Regions from separate parts of the Clostridium hominis genome, predicted to be linked through region 2. Evidence: riboswitches for the same ligand, from Rfam matches in the RefSeq annotation. Region 2 holds a riboswitch; the other holds the start of a gene.
What was found. A riboswitch is a leader RNA that binds a small molecule or an ion and turns the genes downstream of it on or off. The one in region 2 is predicted to bind FMN.
Positions count from the first base shown of each region.

Region 1: another riboswitch for FMN. It lies ahead of ribD (bifunctional diaminohydroxyphosphoribosylaminopyrimidine deaminase/5-amino-6-(5-phosphoribosylamino)uracil reductase RibD); the one in region 2 lies ahead of H8S20_RS14815 (ECF transporter S component).

Region 1 covers NZ_JACOOO010000016.1:344,030-354,841, reverse strand. The annotation lists gene H8S20_RS09850 (winged helix-turn-helix transcriptional regulator) at 2-352, shown strand; gene H8S20_RS09845 (redoxin family protein) at 352-1,557, shown strand; FMN riboswitch at 1,747-1,861, shown strand; gene ribD (bifunctional diaminohydroxyphosphoribosylaminopyrimidine deaminase/5-amino-6-(5-phosphoribosylamino)uracil reductase RibD) at 2,186-3,280, shown strand; gene H8S20_RS09835 (riboflavin synthase) at 3,281-3,934, shown strand; gene H8S20_RS09830 (bifunctional 3,4-dihydroxy-2-butanone-4-phosphate synthase/GTP cyclohydrolase II) at 3,950-5,155, shown strand; gene ribH (6,7-dimethyl-8-ribityllumazine synthase) at 5,200-5,661, shown strand; gene H8S20_RS09820 (HAD family hydrolase) at 5,666-6,328, shown strand; gene H8S20_RS09815 (response regulator transcription factor) at 6,470-7,156, shown strand; gene H8S20_RS09810 (sensor histidine kinase) at 7,153-8,220, shown strand; gene H8S20_RS09805 (cupin domain-containing protein) at 8,270-8,617, opposite strand; gene H8S20_RS09800 (YjjW family glycine radical enzyme activase) at 8,691-9,527, opposite strand; gene H8S20_RS09795 (YjjI family glycine radical enzyme) at 9,524-10,812, opposite strand, start outside.
Region 2 covers NZ_JACOOO010000035.1:16,004-26,815, reverse strand. The annotation lists gene secA (preprotein translocase subunit SecA) at 1-2,344, shown strand, start outside; one part of gene prfB (peptide chain release factor 2) at 2,557-2,634, shown strand; one part of gene prfB (peptide chain release factor 2) at 2,636-3,655, shown strand; gene H8S20_RS14830 (M28 family metallopeptidase) at 3,778-5,124, opposite strand; gene H8S20_RS14825 (hypothetical protein) at 5,200-5,532, opposite strand; gene H8S20_RS14820 (Tex family protein) at 5,698-7,863, shown strand; FMN riboswitch at 7,992-8,108, shown strand; gene H8S20_RS14815 (ECF transporter S component) at 8,289-8,876, shown strand; gene rimI (ribosomal protein S18-alanine N-acetyltransferase) at 9,010-9,459, opposite strand; gene tsaB (tRNA (adenosine(37)-N6)-threonylcarbamoyltransferase complex dimerization subunit type 1 TsaB) at 9,443-10,159, opposite strand; gene tsaE (tRNA (adenosine(37)-N6)-threonylcarbamoyltransferase complex ATPase subunit type 1 TsaE) at 10,156-10,617, opposite strand.

The DNA.
Region 1 (10,812 bases), on a different contig from region 2:
TATGCATTATAATGTAGATGATGTTGTATATGATTGTCCCGTTGAAGCATTAGCAACTATATTAGGGAAGAAATGGGTTGCTCATATGATATGGGCTATGCAAGATAAAAAATTTAGATTCGGTGAACTACAGAGATTAGTTAAAGGCTGTAGTAAAAAAGTATTAAATGATCAGTTAGAGATGTTGATTAATAATAATATAATGGAAAATGATAAAAGAACAGTAAATAATATTGTTGAGTCAACTTATTATTTAAGCGAATCAGGATTATTATTATTACCTTTAATTAAAAATATGATCAATTGGAGCGATATGAATCTTTCTTGTGAAAAAGAAGGAGGAAAGAATTAGTGGGAAATATAAATATATTCATAGTCTTTATAGAGGGAATATTATCTATATTCTCACCATGTATATTGCCAATATTACCTGTATATTTAAGTATGTTAGCAAACAGTACTATTAATGATATGAATAAGGATAACTTTAAGAGTAGTATTTTAATAAGAAATACAATATTTTTTGTATTAGGAATATCAACTACATTCTTTATATTAGGATCATCAATAAGCGCTTTAAGTTCATTTATAGCGACTAATAAAAATATAATTATGATAATAGGTGGAATTATTATTTTAATAATGGGCCTATTTTACTTAGGAATTATTAAGTCTGAATTACTAAGTAGAGAAAAGAGATTAAATGTTAAGTATAAGACCATGTCTCCTTTTTCTGCATTTATTTTAGGACTTGCATTTAGTTTTGGATGGACTCCATGTATAGGACCTATACTTGCATCAGTACTTGTAATGGCTTCAACATCAGATAGTATTTTAGTATCTAATTTATTAATAGCTGTATATACGTTAGGATTTGTAGTTCCATTCCTTATAGTAGCTATATTTTATAGTAAATTAGGTAAACATCTAAATAATATCAAAAAATATATGAATGTAATTAAGAAAATAAGTGGAGCATTTATTATATTAGCAGGATTAATTATGTTAATAACAGGTGTGGTAAATGTTAATAAGCAGATAAATGTTAAAAATGAAAATACAGTTGAAGAAAATAATAATAGTTCTAATGTAGAAGCAAATCAACAGCAAGAGGAGCAGGAGGAGGAAAAAATAGAGCCTATTGATTTTACTTTATATGACAATTACGGTAATGAACATACCTTAAGTGATTATAAAGGTAAAACTATATTCTTGAACTTCTGGGCAACGTGGTGTCCTCCTTGTAGAGAAGAAATGCCTTATATAGATGAGTTATATGAGGAATACAATAAGAATCAAGATGATGTTGTAATTTTAGGAATAGCATCACCAAACTTAGGAAGAGAAGGTTCTAAGGAAGATATAACTAAATTTTTAGATGATAATGGTTATAATTTCCCTGTTGTATTTGATGAAAAAGGATCACTTATGTATGGGTATGGTATGAATTCTTTACCATCTACACTTATAATAGATAAAGAGGGGTATATCACAACGTACGTTCCAGGTGCAATGAATAAAGAAACAATGAAAAAAATAATTGAAAGAGATAGATAGTTTCTGAGGAAAAAGTAGCTAATAGGATTTTCTCAAATTTAATAGGGAATATGTTAAAATATGAAGAATAAAATGTAAAAACAAAATTAAATAAAGTATATTTATTAAATAAAAATTAAAATAAATTTATTATGTAAAAATAAGTTGACAAAAATAATTTAAGGTAATAAAATACAAATATAAAATTTAATAAATCTTCAGGGCAGGGTGAGATTCCCTACCGGCGGTAAAGCCCGCGAGCCTTATGGCATGATTCGGTGAGATTCCGAAGCCGACAGTACAGTCTGGATGAAAGAAGATAAGCGAAAAGTATAGTATAATCTTAACTATATTTAGTAAGTGATTTATTTTGCTCTGAAATATTATATATTTCAGAGCTTTTTGTTTACACTTATATAAATGATTGGATTAACTATTTAAAGTTAATTCATAAATAAATATGTATTTTACATATGTAGTTAAGATTTTTATTAGGTATATTAATTAATATATTGACTTTTATTAAAGTTAAGATATTAATTTTTATAGATACTTCCATTATATGGCCCTGAGATTTAATCTCAGGGCTTTTAATTTTTAATTATAAGATTTATTAAGTTTAAGTTTTTATGATTGAGAGATGATCAAGATGGATAAAGAATTTATGCGGTTAGCTATAGACTTAGCAAAGAATGGCAAAGGTAAAGTTAATCCAAATCCACTAGTTGGGGCAGTTATTGTTAAAGAGGGAAGAGTAATTGGACAAGGATATCATGAAGAGTATGGAAAAGCTCATGCAGAAGTTAATGCTTTTAATAGTTTAAGAGAAAGTGCAGAAGGTGCAACTATATATGTGACATTAGAACCTTGTTCTCATTATGGAAAGACACCACCCTGTGTAGATAAAATAATTGAAAGTAAAATTTCTAAGGTTGTAATAGGAACTTTAGACCCAAATCCATTAGTAGCAGGAAGAGGGGTAAGAAAGCTAAGAGATTCAGGTATAGATGTTGTAGTTGGGATACTTGAAGAAGAGTGTAAAAATCTTGCAGAAGTTTTTATGAAATATATAGTTACTAAAAGGCCTTTTGTAGTGTTGAAAACTGCTATGACATTAGATGGAAAGATTGCTACAAAGACTGGAGAATCTAAATGGATTACTTGTGATGAATCAAGAAAAAATGTTCATAAGTTAAGAAATGAACTATCAGCAATTATGATTGGAGTTAATACTGTTATAAAAGATAACCCAGAGCTTACTTGTAGGTTGAACTATGGAAGAAATCCAATAAGAGTAATAGTAGATAGTAAGCTAAGAATACCTATGACTTCAAGAGTAGTTAATGATAATTTAGCAAGAACAATTATAGCTACAACTGACAAGCGCGATAATAATAAAGCTAAGGAGTTAGAAGAAAAGGGAATAGAAGTAGTAAAAGTTAAAGCGAAGTATGACAGAGTAGATTTGAATGAATTGATGATTAAATTAGGAGAATTAAATATAGATAGTGTTCTTTTAGAAGGTGGAGGGACTTTAAGCTTTTCAGCTTTAGAAGAAGGAATTATAGATAAGGTACAAGCTTACATTTCACCTAAAATTATTGGAGGTGAAATGTCCAAAACTCCAGTAGAAGGTAATGGAGTAGAAGAGTTAAATAAAGCGATATTATTAGAAAATATGACTACAGAAAATGTTGGAGAGGATATATTAATACAAGGGTATATTAAAAGAGGTGAAAACTAGATGTTTACAGGTATAGTAGAGGAAATAGGAGAAATTAAAGGGATAAAAAGAGGAGAAAAATCCTCAGTACTTGTAGTTAAAGCTAATAAGGTATTAGAAGAAACTAGAGTAGGTGACAGTATATGTACAAACGGAGTGTGTCTTACAGTTATCAATATAAATAGAGATACATTTGAAGCAGACGTTATGGCTGAGACATTACGTAAGAGTACTTTAGGTAACCTTTCGATTGGAAGTAAAGTTAATTTAGAAAGGGCTTTAAGTTTAGCAACTAGACTTGGAGGACATATAGTAAGTGGACATATAGATGGAGTTGGTGAGGTTATTTCTTTAGTTAAAGAGGATAATGCTACTTGGGTAAGTGTAAAAGCTGAACCTGAACTTTTAAGGTATATAGTTTATAAAGGCTCTATAGCAATAGATGGAATAAGTTTGACTGTTGCATATGTGGATAACGAAATATTTAAGGTTTCAATAATTCCTCATACTGGAGAAGAAACAATACTTTTAAAGAAGAAGTGTGGGGATACTGTAAATCTTGAGTGTGATGTAATAGGAAAATATGTTGAAAAATTATTGAGATTACCTAAAAAAGAAGAAAGTAAAAAAACATCTATAAGTGAAAGTTTTTTAAGAGAAAATGGATTTTTATAGTGGAGGAGAAAGAGTATGTTTAAATTTAATAGTATTGAAGAGGCTATAGAAGATATAAGAGAAGGAAAGATTGTAGTAGTAATTGATGATCCTGATAGAGAAAATGAGGGAGATCTTTTAATGGCGGCAGAAAAGGTTACAGGGGAAGCTATAAACTTTATGGCTAAGTATGGTAGAGGTCTTATATGTATGCCAATTGAAGAGAAGAGAGCTAAAGAGTTAAATATTGGACCAATGGTATCAAATAATACGGATAATCATGAAACAGCATTTACAGTTTCTATTGACCATATTGATACAACTACAGGAATTTCTGCTTTTGAAAGAGCATTAACAATACAAAAGGTTTTAGAAGATGATAAACCAGAGAATTTTAGAAGACCTGGGCATGTATTTCCTCTAATAGCTAAAGAGGGGGGAGTACTAGAGAGAATAGGACATACTGAAGCTGCTATAGATTTACCTAAGCTTGCTGGTTTAAAGTCAGCAGGAGTTATATGTGAAATTATGAATGAAGATGGAACTATGGCAAGAACTCCAGAACTAATGAACTTTGCTAAAGAACACAACTTAAAAATTGTAACTATAGCTGATTTAGTTAAATACAGAAAAAATAAAGAAAAGAAGGAAGTTTTAGTTGAAAGAGTAGTGGAGATAAAAATGCCTACAAGATATGGTGATTTTAAGATGTTTGGGTTTATAAATAAGTTAAATGGGGAACATCATGTTGCTTTAGTTAAAGGTGATATAAATGAAGAATCTCCAATTTTAGCTAGGGTACATTCAGAGTGCTTAACTGGTGATGCACTAGGTTCTAAAAGATGTGATTGTGGTGAACAATATGATGCAGCTATGAAGAGAATTGCAGAAGAAGGTTCTGGAATACTGTTATATATGAGACAAGAAGGAAGAGGGATTGGACTTATAAATAAGATGAAAGCATATGCACTTCAAGATGAAGGATATGATACTGTACAAGCTAATGTGATGTTAGGATTTCCAGCAGATATGAGAAGTTATGATGTTGCAGCTGCTATTTTAAAAGATTTAGGAGTAAAAAAATTAAGACTTATGACTAATAATCCAAGAAAAATAGATGGTTTAGGTGAGTTTGGAATTGAGATAGTAGATAGAGTACCTATACAAATGAATCATAATGAGAAAAATGAATTTTACTTAAAAACTAAAAAAGAAAAATTAAATCACATGTTAAATTATTAAAATTTAAATAAATAAAAGATATGAAATATTAGGAGGAAATAAAAATGAGAACAATAGAAGGGAATTTAGTATCAAAAGGGCTTAAGGTAGGAATAGTAGTAGGAAGATTTAATGAATTTATAGTTTCAAAATTATTAGGTGGAGCTTTAGATGGATTAAAGAGACATGGAGTTGAAGAAAATGATATTGAAGTAGCTTGGGTACCAGGAGCATTTGAAATTCCACTAGTAGCTAAAAAGATGGCTCAAAATGAAAAGTATGATGCAGTAATATGTTTAGGAGCAGTAATTAAGGGATCTACACCTCACTTTGACTATGTGTGTTCTGAAGCATCAAAGGGAATAGCTTCAGTTTCATTACAAACTGAAAAGCCAGTAATATTTGGAGTATTAACAACAGATTCTATTGAACAAGCTATTGAAAGAGCTGGAACTAAAGCTGGTAACAAAGGGTATGATGCAGCAGTAACAGCAATTGAAATGGCAAATCTTTTAAAGAATTTCTAAGACTATGAATAAGAAAATTAATATTATATTTGATTATGATGGAACACTGCATAATAGTATAAAAATTTATGGACCAGCTTTTAGAAAAGCATATGAATATTTAATTAAAGAAGGGTATGCAGAAGAGAAGGTTTGGGAGGATAAAGAAATAAGTAAATGGTTAGGATATAGTGCAAAAGATATGTGGAATAACTTTATGCCTAATTTACAAGAAGAAGTAAAGAAAAAATGTAGTTCTATTATAGGAAATTCAATGATTGAATATTTAAGCCAAGGTAATGCAGAATTATATGATGGTACTATAGAATTACTTAAAGAGTTACAAGAAAGAGGATACAATTTGATTTTCTTAAGTAATTGTAAAATTAAATATATGAATGAGCATAATAAATTGTTTAAATTAGATAAATATTTTAATGATTTTTATTGTACAGAACAATTTGAATTTAAGCCTAAATATGAAATATTTAATTTTATAAAAGAGAAGTACCATGGTGATTTTATAGTTATTGGAGATAGATTTGTAGATATTGAAATTGCCAAAGTACATAATTTACAATCTATAGGTTGTTTATATGGATTTGGTAGTTATGAAGAATTAAAGGAAGCTACTTTTTTAGCAAAGGAAATTACTGAGTTGAAGGATTTAATATACAATATTAAATAGTAATATAATAAAGGAGTATTTAGTTTAACTAAATATTCCTTTAATTTTATGAAGTTATTTTTATTATAAATAATTATATTAAGTAATTTTAAGATGGTATAATTAGGTTGATTAGTTTATGTATTAGAAAGGTATTATTTTATGAGCAATTTATTAATAATAGAAGATGATGTTATGTTGAATCAAGGAATAGCATTTAATTTTCAGATGGATGGGTTTAACATTACTTCAGCTTTTACTTTAGAGGAAGCTAGAGAAAAATTAGATAAAGAAAACATAGATATTATAATATTAGATTGTAATTTACCAGATGGTAGTGGATTTGATTTTTGTAAGAATATAAGACAAAAGTATACAACTCCAATTGTATTTTTAACTGCATGTGATACAGAACTTGACATAATAACAGGGTTAAGGATAGGGGCAGATGACTATATTACTAAGCCGTTTAGTATTAATGTTTTAAGAGAAAGAGTTCTAACAGTACTTAGAAGGTGTGGTAAAAATAGCATATCTTCAAATATTATTAAAGAGGGGGAGTTTAAAATAGATTTAGACAAAATCACAGTACAGAAAAATGGAGAAAGTATAGTTTTGGCTCCTACAGAATATAAATTGTTAAAAAAACTAATTTTATCTAAGGGTGAAATTTTAACGAGACAAGTTTTACTAGAAGAGTTATGGGAAAATGAAGAATATGTTGAAGAGCATGCTCTAACAGTAAATATTAATAGACTTAGAAATAAAATTGAAGATAATCCATCAAAGCCTAGATATATTAAAACTGTGTATGGAATTGGATATGCTTGGACAGGTGAGAAGTATTGATAAGATTAAAGAGGATGTTTTTAAATAATATATATAGTATTTTTACTATTTTAGTTTCAATAATAAGTATTATATTTTTAATAATTATTAAGTTGAATATAAATTATATCATTACTACTAATCCGAGTATTTACAATGAAGCAAATAGTTTATTCTTTATAATTGGAATATTTATTTTAATAATAGCTTTAATTATTCTAGGGTTCATATATGTTGTTAGAAAAAATATTTTAAGTTTTTCCAACAATATGTGTGATATTATAGATAAAGTTATTTATAAAGAGGAAAATATAGAGTTTGTGGAAGATGAGGAAACTATATTTTCAAAGTTACAACATAAGTTAAAAAAGCTCGTTGAAATATTAGATAATAATAGAGAAGAGGCTTTAATAGAAAAAGAGAATATAAAATCTCTTATAGGAGATATTTCACATCAAATTAAGACGCCAATAGCTAACATTACTATGTATAATGATACATTAATTCAAAGAGACCTAAATAGAAATCAGCAAAGTATGTTTTTAAATAATATGAAGTTTCAAGTATCTAAGCTAGAGTGGCTGGTGCAAGCTTTGATTAAAATGTCGAGGTTAGAAAGTAATATAATATCGCTAAATAAAGTTAATAGCACTTTAAGTGATACTATAGCTAATGCTTTAAGTGGAGTGTACTTAAAGGCTGAAGAGAAAGAGATTGACTTAGAAATAGAATGTCCAACATTTATAAAGGCAAATCATGATAAAAAGTGGACTAGTGAAGCTTTGCTTAATATTATTGAAAATGCAGTAAAATATACTGATAATGGCGGTAGAATTAGTATTTCTGTTGAGGAATGGGAGTTATTTACTAAGATAGATATTATGGATACAGGTATAGGAATTTCTGAAGAAGATATAAATAATATATTTAAAAGGTTTTATAGGAGTAGAGAGGTATCAGAAGTTGAGGGGATAGGAATAGGATTATATTTAACTAATGAGATCATAATAAAACAAGGGGGATATATTAAAGTAAAATCTAAAAAAGGAAAAGGAACAACTTTTTCAGTATTTTTACAAAGATAAAGTAAAAAAACAACGCTTAAGTAAAATTAAGCGTTGTTTTATTTTAATTTTATTCTAAGCCTACAAAGTCAGATGGGAATGGAGCAATTACACTAACTAGTATAATATCTTCATTACCTGTATTTTTTAGACCATGTTGTGCATCTTTAGTAGATAAAAGCATATCTCCTTTAGTGAAAGGAACCTCTTTATCTTTTTCAGGGTAAACTACTCCAGTTCCTTGAATACAAATCCATAAGTCGTCTGATGTAGTATGCTTATGTGTAGGGATAAATTGATTAGGCTTTACAACCCAAACAGCAGCGGTAGTAGAATCGGAAGTATAAACTACTGTTTTCTTAGCTTCTTTATCATCACCTTGAGCAACTTGGCTTAATTTAAATAAACGATTTTCCATAAAATAAGTCTCCTTTAAAAAGTAATTCTTAAATAGGTTATGGAGTAATAAATAATATATACTTTGTATTTTCCTAGACTATAATAATATTTTTACAACCATTTTTTTCTGAAATATTTTTAAGTTCATCCATATATTTATCAGAAGGACTTGGGTGAGACTTTAAAGAGTGCCTTACTCCAAGATTTCTGAACTTTATAAGTTTATATCTTATATTTGGATCATATTTGTTTATAATTTCAGAAACTCTTTTTACTGTTTCTTCATTATTAAATATTTCAGGAACGATGACAGTTCTTACCTCATAAAGTTTACCTATAGAAGCTAAGTAGTCCAAATTTGATAATACATGTTTATTATCAAAATCTATATATTTGTTATGTATACTATTATCGAATGATTTAACATCAAGCATAACACCATCACAAAGTTCTAAAAGATTAGCCATTTCTTTAAAGTCCTTAGAACCATTACTATCAACAAAACAAGTTAATCCTAATGATTTAGCTTTAGTAAATAAACTTATCAAAAAGTCTTCTTGAAGAGTACATTCTCCACCTGATACAGTTATTCCTTGGATAAAAGGTTTATAGTTAGTTACTTCATTAATTATATCATCAGTAGACATTTTAGAAACTTTAGGACTACTGTTATTATTACATGCTTTTATACAAGCATCACAATTACAGCATTTTGTTTTATCCCAAAAAACTTTACTGTTATTTTGAGCAATAGCTCCATTAGGGCAAGCTGTGATACATGTACCACAGTTACCACATATATTTATTGTTTCAGGATTATGACAGTAGATACAGTTGAAATTACAGCCCTGTAGAAAAATAGCAGTTCTATTTCCTGGCCCATCAACAGAGCTAAAAGGAATTATATTATTAACGAATCCAGTCATTATCGTATCATTCTCTCAAGTACTTTACCGTTTTGAACTTGTCCTTGTCCTAAAACAACTGTATCTTGAAGTGTAGCTTCACCTCTATTTAGCTTTTCAATTTCACTTTTCTTAACTAAGTATCCAGTTATTCTTATTACATCAGCATCTGAAGAGTAAAGTGAGAAATATCTCATACCTTCTCTAAATGCACCTTGAATTATATTTAATATAAATTCAGGGTTGTTCATTGCATTCATTTCAAATGGGAATATATCACCAACACCTGATGGGAAGTATTTATGAAATCTAGCAGTTTGTTTTAAGTGCTTCCATAATTCAGGTTCTTCGCCTATTGGAATTCTTGAACCTGGGCTTATATTTATATCATCACCAATACCTACTTGAGCATGAAGTAAAAGTCTTTTGTTAGTAACTTTACAGTGTTTACTTTCAAAGTTATTTATGAAGTTTTCCATAAAGTCCATTATTCTAACGCCAAGATCATCAGCTTTTTTGCAGTGACCAAATTTGTCTTCTAAATTTTCAGCTTTAAGTAGGATATTAACAGCTTCAGCAAGTCCTACAAGACCAAACATAGAAGTAAATCTATCTTTGCTTATAAATCCTTCTTTTACTAAGAAGTTAGTTTCAAAGAAAGTACTTTCTTCAACTATGTATCTAATTCTTTCATTTATATATTCAGCCATACATTGCATAGCATTAGGTAATTTATCATTGAAGAAATCATCAATATCAGTAGCAGTAGAAGCTAAAGTAGATAATCTCATTCTAACTAAGGTATGAGCTCCACCGCCAACATGTAGACCATTGTAGCAGCTAGCAATTCCGTAGTTACCTAAATCTTCGGTAAACATTTTATGATTTGCAAAGCTTGGTTTAGCTGTAACTAATGCTGTTTTAATAGCTTCAATAGCTAAATCGGTTGGAGTTTCTTCACTATATTTTAAAGTTAAGTTAGGAATAGCATTTTCTAACTCTCTTTCAACTTCTAATATTATTTTAGCCGCCCTAGTTGGTTTTGGACCTAAGTTACCATGGCAGAAAGAGTCTGTTATAGTTCTATCTAATTGAGTTAAGAATAATCTAATTGCAAGCTTAGCTTCAGCTTCATCTACTATAAATGGCTCTAATAGGTAGTCTATATTACCAATGTAAACTGGCATTGAAGTGATTGAAGGAACATGTTTATACATTATTAATAAATTTGTAGTAGCTTCCCATATATTTGTTGGAGAAGCTAATTCTAAAAATTTACATCCTTCTTTTATGAACTTTTCATAATCAG
Region 2 (10,812 bases):
TTTAGATAGTATATTACCAGAAGCTTTTGCAGTTTGTAGAGAAGCTTCTTGGAGAGTATTAGGAATGAAGCATTTTAGAGTTCAATTACTTGGTGGTATGGTACTTCATCAAGGAAGAATAGCTGAAATGAAAACTGGGGAAGGTAAAACTCTTGTAGCCACACTACCAGCATACCTTAATGGATTAACAGGAAAGGGTGTTCACGTTATTACAGTAAATGACTATCTTGCTAAAACGCAAATGGAAGAGATGGGGCATTTATATAACTTCTTAGGATTAACAACTGGAGTTATAGTACATGGAATAACTAACGATGAAAGAAGAGCAGCTTATAACTGTGATATCACATACGGTACTAATAACGAGTATGGTTTTGATTACTTAAGAGATAATATGGTAATCTACAAAGAAGAAATGGTTCAAAGAGAATTAAACTTTGCAATAGTAGACGAAGTTGACTCTATTTTAATAGACGAAGCTAGAACACCGCTTATAATTTCAGGTATGGGAGATAAGTCAACTAGATTCTATAGTGTTGCAGACTATTTCGTTAAAACATTAGTTAAAGAGCAAGACTTTACTATAGATGAAAAAGCAAATGCAGTTTTATTAACTGATGAAGGTGTTGTTAAAGCTGAAAAATGCTTTAATTTAGAAAACTATGCAGATGCTAAAAACTTAGAATTACAACACTATGTAACTCAAGCACTTAAAGCTAATTACACAATGAAACTAGATAAAGACTATATGGTTAAAGATGACCAAATAGTTATTATAGATGAGTTTACAGGAAGACTTATGGAAGGTAGAAGATACTCAGATGGTCTTCACCAAGCTATTGAAGCCAAAGAAGGAGTTAAAATTCAAAGAGAATCTAAGACTTTAGCAACAATAACATTCCAAAACTACTTCAGAATGTATGATAAATTATCAGGTATGACAGGTACAGCTTTAACAGAAGAAAATGAATTTAGAGAAATCTATAATTTAGATGTTATTGTTATACCAACTAATAGACCAGTTGCAAGAATAGATAGCTCAGATATTGTTTATAAAAATGAAGCTGGTAAGTATAAGGCTATAATAAATGAAATAGTTTCTTCTAACGAGAAAGGCCAACCAGTTTTAGTTGGTACTGCTAGTGTTGATAGATCAGAGTATATTTCATCTCTATTAAAGAAGAGAGGAATAAAGCATCAAGTGCTTAATGCCAAATATCATTCTCAAGAAGCTGAAATAATATCTCATGCTGGTGAATATGGAGCTGTTACAATAGCTACTAACATGGCTGGTAGAGGTACAGATATTAAGCTTGGTGAAGGTGTTATAGAAGTTGGTGGATTAAAGGTAATAGGTACTGAAAGACACGAATCAAGAAGAATAGATAACCAATTAAGAGGTAGATCTGGACGTCAAGGGGACCCAGGTGCATCATTATTCTTTATATCTTTAGAAGATGACTTGATGAGAATTTTTGGATCAGAAAAGATTCAAGGGGTTATAGATAAGTTAGGACTTGAAGAGGATGAAGCAATAGAAAGTAATATGGTTACTAAAGCTATAGAAAATGCTCAAAAGAAAGTTGAAGGTAATAACTTTGATATAAGAAAGAACTTACTTGGATATGATGATGTAATGAATCTTCAAAGAGAAGTTATCTATAGACAAAGAAGAGAAGTTTTAGAAGGTAAAAACTTAAAAGATCAAATAGAATCTATGATAGAAGAGGTTATTGCAGATGCTGTAAATTCTCACTTAATGGGTGAGATTGAAAACTTAGAAGAAGAGTTAGGTAAGTTATTACAATACTTAGGGGATATATGTCTACCTAATGGAACAGTAACTGTAGAAGATTTAGCTGACCTTTCTAATACAGAAATAAAAGATAAATTATTATCTGTAGTATTAGAAATTTATAAAGGTAAAGAGTTAGAATTTGGTGAAGAACAAATGAGAGAAATCGAAAGAGTAGTTCTTTTAAGAGTTGTTGACCAAAAATGGATGGCTCATATAGATAATATGGATCATTTAAAACAAGGAATGGGATTAAGAGCATATAAGCAACAAGATCCAATTCAAGCGTACCAAATGGAAGGTAGTGCAATGTTTGAAGAAATGATCGAGGGAATTAAGAATGAAACAGTTAAGTTCTTATTCCATGTAAGAGTTGAAAGACCAGTGGAAAGAGAAAAAGTTGTAGAAGAAACTTCTGCTAGTCATGGAGAAGATGATAAGAGCTTAAAGAAGGAACCTGCAAGAAATGAAAACAAAGTAGGAAGAAATGATGTTTGTCCTTGCGGAAGTGGAAAGAAATATAAAAACTGCTGCGGCAGAGGAGTATAAAAAAGTGCCCTAAGGGCACTTTTTTAATTATTAATTTTAAATTTTAAATTGGAGAAAGAGCTTCTATGAATTTTACAGTTTAAAATATATATTATTATTTTAAATAGATGTCTATAATGATAGAATATAGTAAAAAGGAATTAAGAAGAAATTTCATAGATAATTTTTAATTCTTAATTATAAATTATAAATTGGCTAAAGGGGTTGATATAGTGTTAATTAAATTAGAGCAAGAGCTTGCTAAACTTAATGGTTTAAAGGTTACATTAGATGAAATGAGGGCTTCTCTTTGACAAGGACAGTTTAGAAAAGAGATTTCAAGAGCTTGAGCTTCAGATGCAGGAAAAAGGATTCTGGGATGATATAAAAAGAGCAGAAGAAGTTACTAAAGAAAGTAAGAGTATTAAGGATAAAATAGATAGATTTGAAAGTTTAATTAATAGAATAGATGATGTTGAAGTATTAGCTGAAATTGCAGAAGATGATGAAGAGACTGTAAATGAAATTATCTATGAGATTAGAGATATAGAAAAACTAATTGAAGAATATAGAATAGAGTTACTTTTATCTGGTGAATATGATAAAAATGATGCTATATTAAATCTTCATGCAGGAGTTGGTGGATCTGATGCTAATGATTGGACTGATATGCTTCTTAGAATGTATACTAGATGGTGTGAAAAGAAAGGCTATAAGGTTCAAGTAGTAGATTTATTAGAAGGTGACGAGGCTGGAATAAAGAGTGTTACCTTAAAAGTAAAAGGGGAATTTGCTTATGGATATTTGAAAGCTGAAAAGGGTATCCATAGGTTAGTAAGAATATCACCTTTTAATGCTAATGGTAAGAGACAAACATCTTTTGCTTCAGTAGAAGTACTACCAGAGCTTACTAAAGACCAAGATATTGATATTAGATCAGATGATTTAAAGATAGATACGTATAGAGCGAGTGGAGCTGGTGGGCAACACGTAAATAAAACTGAATCAGCTATAAGAATAACTCATATACCAACTGGAATAGTTGTACAGTGCCAAAATGAAAGAAGTCAATTTTCAAATAAAGACACAGCCATGTCAATGCTTAAGTCTAAACTTATAGAACTTAAGGATAGAGCTCATAAAGAGAAAATTGAGGATTTGACTGGGGAGCTAAAAGATATGGGATGGGGAAGTCAAATAAGATCGTACGTATTCCATCCATATAACCTGGTTAAAGATCATAGAACTAACGAAGAAACATCAAATCTAAGTTCTGTTATGGATGGTGGAATAGATCAGTTTATAACTGCTTATCTAAAACAGAATAAATAGCTTGAAAATGTTGTTAGCTAAAGCTTACAAGAGAAATATTAGCAAAGTTAAGAGAAATATTCATCTTTAGTGAAAAGAAATATGCCTACGACAGATATGATATTCATGTCGTAGGCATTTATTTATTTTACTTTTTTCTTAAGAAGAGGATATCCAACTAAGACACCTAGAATTATTGATAAAACTAGAATTAACAGTTTATTGTAAAGTAATAAAGTAAAGTTGTTATAGCAACTATTCATTATTTTTTGGTTTACTATTTCATAAACTGAATCTATAGCATCAGTACTAATATAGGTTGTAGTGTCATATGGAGTATGAATTTTACTTAAATCACTATGACAAAAGCTTACTGAATCTATACCTAACTTATTAAAGCTAGCATGATCACTTGAGTCTTGATATACAACTTCATAAGAAGTATTATTTTTTTTACATAGTTCTTCTAATGATTTTAGTAGTTCTGAATCTTTATCTTTAAAATCAACACCTTGCATAAATGTTATTGGAAAACCAGCGCTTCCAACCATATCAAAATTTATGACTTCCGAATTTTTTAAATTAAATATATTGTCTTCTGCAAACTGTTTCGATCCTAATAACCCAAATTCCTCCGCATTTAGAGCAACAAAAATTATATCTCGATTAGGTTTAGCAAATGTAGAAAGGCTACGTTGAAGTTCAAGCATGAAGCTTGTACCCGATGCGTTATCTAATGCACCACCATATATATTACCTAAGCCGTCTTTACCTAAGTGATCAAAGTGGGCTGTAATTACTAAAGGTGCAGCTTCTTTATCAGTACCCTCAATAACACCAACTACATTAGAGATTGTTTTGCTTTCAGCTTCAAAAGGAACATGAACAGAAATTTCTTTCCCTTCATTTAAGCTATTAAGTATTTTGTTCTTGGTGTTTTCTGTCACCATAATAACAGCATCATAAGGAAAATCGCTCATGAAGGAACTTCTAAAGTAAAGTTCATTTCCATTAGGAACAAAAAATAAAAACTTGTTTTCAGAAGTAGTTACTTCAATAGAAAGATAGAATGAAGAAATTTTATCTTTATTAGAAAAAGTAAATGTATTTCCTCTAAAGTTAATCATATCTTCTTTAAAGTCAACTCCATATTGAAGTTCTTCTTCTACTTTGCCATTAGACATTATTTTAAGATAAGGTGTTGTGTCTGTAGAAACTGGACAGATAGTATTAAAATCTTTTTTGTAACTACCGTCTCCATAAGTTTTTAAATTACTTTCTTTAAATTTATTTTCTATAAAATCTGCAACCATCGTATTCTCAGTAGAACCAGCTAAACGTCCATTAAATGTTTCCGAAGAAAGTACATCTATAGTGTCTTTTACGTTGCTAGAATCAAAAGATGAATATGAACAGTTAAGCAAAATTAGAAAAAATAATAAAATAAATGTTACGGATAAGCTTAAAAGATATATAAGTTTTTTTCGCATAAAAGTACCTCGAAATTATAATATATATCTAATAATATTATTCTAATGTTTGTAATATGATTAAAATAAATAAAATTATGTTTTTGAATATGTCAAAACTATTACTCCGTTAATTAGTGAGAATATTAAACATATATAAATAAAGGTATTAAGTTGTCCTTTAACAATAGAGAAAATACCACCAACAACAGTACAAAGTAAAGTTAGAATATTTAAGAATTTTATAAATCCATTCTTACCTGATAATATTTCCTTCATTGATGTTAATAAAATTAATATCAATGTTAAGAATATAAATATATTCCTTAGATTTGTAGAAAAGTCAATTACGTAAAATTCATTTAATACAAGGAATGTTATAAATATTATTAATAGAATATACATAAATTTATTAATAAATTGAGGCATAATATCACCACCTAATTGTAAATATTTTACAATTAAATTATACAAGTTAATTTACTTAATATCAATAGTGTAATATTCAGGAAGAAAAAATATTAAAAAATAATTGGGAAATATTATATAATAGTTAATGAAAGAAAAATAAGTGACATAAGTTTAGGAGGAGCTATGGTAAATATAGAGGAAAGATTAGTAAAGGAATTAGGAATATCACTAAAGCATGTTCAAAATGTTATTACTTTATTAGATGAAGGTAATACGGTTCCTTTCATAGCGAGATATAGAAAAGAACAAACTGGAGCTATGACAGATGAAGTTTTAAGAAAGTTTTTTGAAAGATTAAATTATCTTAGAAATTTAAAAGAAAGAAAAGAAGCAGTTTTAAAATCTATAGATGAACAAGGGAAATTAACTGAAGAAATAGTAAAAGCTTTAGAAGTAAGTGAAACTTTAACAGAAGTTGAGGATATATATAGACCGTTTAAGCAAAAGAAGAGAACAAGAGCTACAATAGCATTAGAAAAGGGGTTAAAACCATTAGCTGAAGTAATACTTGAAGGTGATTTTAAAGGTAATATAGAAGAAGAAGCTTCTAAATATATAGACGAAGAAAAGAAAGTTTTATCATCAGAGGATGCTATTAATGGAGCTTTAGATATAATAGCCGAAATGATATCAGATGAAGCAAGTTATAGAAAATGGATAAGAGAACTTACTGTAAGAGAAGGAAAGCTTGAAACAAAAGGTAGTAGCGAAGAATCTACACCTTATGAAATGTACTATGAATACAGTGAAGAGGTATCTAAAATTCCTCCACATAGAATACTTGCTATAAATAGGGGAGAAAAAGAAAAAATTCTTTCAGTGAAGATAAATGTAAATGAAGAAAAGGTATTATCATATTTAGAAAATAAAATTCTTAAAAAGAATGATATAACAGATAAATACTTATTGCTAGCAATTAAGGATTCATATAAGAGACTAATATTTCCTTCAATAGAGAGAGAAGTGAGAAGTGAACTTACAGACAAAGGAGAAGAGGGTGCAATATTAATATTCAAGGAAAACCTAAAATCACTACTTATGCAACCACCTATAAAAGGTAAGGTTGTTATGGGATTTGATCCAGGATTCAGAACAGGATGTAAGGTTGCTGTATTAGATTCTACTGGGAAGTTTTTAGAAAAGGCTACTGTATATCCTACATTACCTAGAAATGATGTAAATGGCACTAAGAAGGTTTTAAAAGAGCTTATAAATAAATATGATGTAGAAGTAATATCTCTAGGAAATGGAACGGCTTCAAGAGAATCTGAGGAAGTTATTTCAGAGATGATATCTGAAATAAAAAAAGAAACAGGGAAAGAATTAGTTTATGTAATAGTATCAGAATCAGGAGCATCAGTTTATTCAGCATCAGAGCTTGCAACTAAAGAGTATCCAGATTTAGATGTAACTATAAGAGGAGCTATTTCTATTGGTAGAAGACTTCAAGATCCAATGGCTGAACTAGTGAAAATTGAACCAAAAGCTTTAGGTGTAGGACAATATCAACATGATGTAACACCAAAGAGATTAGATGAATCGTTAACTGGAGTTGTTGAGGATTCAGTTAATAAAGTTGGAGTAGATTTAAATACTGCTACACCTTCGTTGTTAACTTATGTTGCTGGTATAAATTCAGCTATAGCTAATAATATTGTAGCTTATAGAGATGAAGTTGGAGGATTTAGCTCTAGAAAGGAATTATTAAAGGTTAAGAGATTAGGACAAAAGGCATTTGAGCAATGTGCTGGTTTCTTAAGGGTTATGGAAAGTAAAGAACCTTTAGATAATACTTCAGTTCACCCTGAATCATATAATATAACAAAAAAACTTATTGAAATGTTAGGTTATACTAAAGAAGACTTAAAGAATAGGAAGCTAGATGATATAAATGAAAGAGTTTCTGAAAAGGGATTAAGTAATATAATAAAAGAATTAGAAGTAGGAGAAATTACTTTAAAGGATATTATAAAGGAATTACAAAAGCCTGGTAGAGACCCAAGAGAAGATATGCCGAAACCAATATTAAAAACTGGTGTAGTAGATATAAAAGATTTAACTTCAGGAATGATTCTTATGGGTACAGTAAGAAATGTATCTGACTTTGGAGCTTTTGTAGACATTGGAGTGCATCAAGATGGGCTTGTTCACAAAAGTCAAATGGCTAATAGATTTGTAAAACATCCTTTAGATATAGTAAAAGTAGGAGATGTTATACAGGTTAAGATAATGGAAGTAGATGAAAAAAGAAAGAGAATTTCTTTAACTATGAAAGATATAGATAAATAATGCTGTTACTATTGGGTGTTTAATGTAACAAAAACTAAAGGTATTATTAAAAAATTAAAAAATATAATAATATTACTTGAAAAAATACAAATATTAGAATATAATATAAATGAAATAAATGTTAATAAAATTATCTTCAGGGCAGGGTGTAATTCCCTACCGGCGGTATAGCCCGCGAGCTCTTATGAGTATGATTCGGTGAAACTCCGAGGCCGACAGTAAAGTCTGGATGAAAGAAGGTAGTAAGTTAGATAAATAAGTGCTATTTTGCATTTAGTTTAATTAGCTTGTTTTTTATGCCCTGGTGAATTTTCATCAGGGTTTTTTATGTATTAAAAAATTATTTTTAAGCAAAATATAAATAAGACAAGCAATTTAGATTCTAACAAATTACCCCAGAGGATAACTTTTGGGAGGAGAATGAAATGAATAATTCAAACAAAAACGTAAACAAAATGATTAAAATTTCCTTATTAGTTGCAATTGCAGTAGTATTAATGTATTTTGATTTCCCTATAATCCCATTATTCCCATGGTTAAAGATCGATTTAAGTGAAGTTCCAGCATTAATGGGTGGATTTGCTTATGGACCAGTAGCAGGTGGAGCTATAGTAATATTAAAAGTATTATTAAGATTCTTAATAAAAGGAACAGAAACAGGTTTTATAGGAGAATTAGCCAATATTATAGTTGGTCTTGCATTAGTTGTACCAGCAGCATGGATTTATAATAGAAATAAGAGTAAAAAAACTGCTATTATAGGTATGATAATAGGTGGGATTGTTATGGAATTGTTAGGAATAGTAGCTAATGTATATTTCTTACTACCTGCATATGGAATGCAAATGGCACCAGCAGAACTAAGCCAATATGTTATTGTAGGATTATTACCATTCAATGGACTAAAGGCTTTAATCGTAGGAATAATAACTTATCTTTTATATAAGAAAGTATCGGTAGCAATATTTAAAGTTGATAGTAAATTTAATGATTCAAAAAACCAAATAGCGTAATTAATTTAAGTTAATATTTAATAATTTAGAGTTAATAGTTTAGGAGAGAAACTGTTGTACAGATTCTTTAAATAATCAAATTAATTGATTTTATTCCTGAACTATTAACTCTTATCTTTTAATTATTAACTATTTAGTTATCTCTTCTCCACATAATGATAGCATCCTCACCATTGTCTGAATAATATTTTTTTCTTATTCCTTCTTCTTTAAAGTTAAATTTTTTATAAAGATTTTGAGCTGCGATATTAGAAGTTCTAACTTCTAATGTTATTTCAGTACAGTTATTTTCTTTACACACCTCAAAAAGTTTTTCTAAAAGTCTAGAAGCTATACCTTGTTTTCGATAAGATGGATTAACAGCAATGTTAGTTATATCACCTTCTCCAGCAACTATCCACACACCTGCAAAACCTAATACATCTTTTGTGGATAAGTTTTCGGCAATAACATATTTTGCTAGTGGATTTTCTATTTCATAAGATATAGAATCTAAACTCCAAGGAACAGAAAAACATGATTTACTTAGTTCATAGACATCATTAATATGAGAGCTATCCATAAGTTTATAATCTATTTTCATTTTTCATAGCCAACCTTTGTTCTAATTCTCTTACTGCTTGAGGTTTCTTTAAGTAAAGTGGAGCAGAGTTTTTATCATCAAAGTTTCCATTTTTTAATTTAATCATTCCAAGTTCTCCAAGAGAAGAAGCTTTTATGATACTTAAATGATTTGGTGCAAATATAGCCTTAGGAATATTTGCTAGTAAGTAATCTTTATGCTTGTATACACCATCACCAGTAAATATAACTTTTTCTCCTAGTGAATTTAACTCTGTAGCTAGTTCCTCTAAAGAAAGAGCAGAATAATCTATAACTTTAGTAAGTTTACCATCAATATTTTTATAAATACAAGTGAATACACTATCTCTTAATGCATCCATTATCGGGCATATAAGACCATCAAAATTTAAAAGGGAGTAAGCTAAAGCATCTAAACTAGATATGCTAACATAAGGTTTATTACTTCCCATGCTTAAACCTTTTACAGTAGCCATACCTATTCTCAATCCTGTAAATGAACCCGGACCTTTTGATACTACAAATCCATCAACATCATTTATATCAACTTCACAATCTTTAAGAAGTTCTTCTACCTTTTCCATCAATATAACTGAATGTTCTCTTTTGAAATTAATAGTAAACTCACCTAGTATATGTTCATCTTTAAGAAGAGCAACAGTAGTTACTAAAGATGAAGAATCCATACTTAAAACTATCATAATTTTAACTCCTTTATGTAATCATATCTTTCACCATAAGGCTTCAAAGTAATACTTCTAAAATTTTCACCCTTATCTAAATTTTTCTCTATATGAATATGTAGATATTCATTAGGTAATATATCTTCTATGTAGTTAGCCCATTCAATAACAGAAACTCCATCTGAAAATATATAATCATCAAAACCTATAGCGTATATTTCATCGGGATCTGATACCCTATAAACGTCGAAGTGATAAAATTTTAATCTTCCAGAATCATACTCATTTACTATGGTAAATGTAGGGCTAGTAATGTGATCATCAATTCCCAAACCTTTTGCGATACCTTTAGTTATATGAGTTTTACCAGTACCTAAATCTCCAGTTAAGCATACTATATCACCAGATTTTAAAAGCTTACCTAACTCTAAACCAATAGCGGTAGTTTGCTCAACGCTATTAACAGAAAAAATCATAAAAAATCCTCCATTATATAGTTAATAGTAAGAGAACAATAAACTTAACTAAAATAAATTTTTAACTCTTAACTTTTAACTCTTAATTATTAACTATCTATTATTTTATCCAAAAAGATGACAAAAGAAAAGAATTATAAAAAAATAGTAGAAAAAACATTGATTTAATTAGAAACATAAGATATAATATGTATT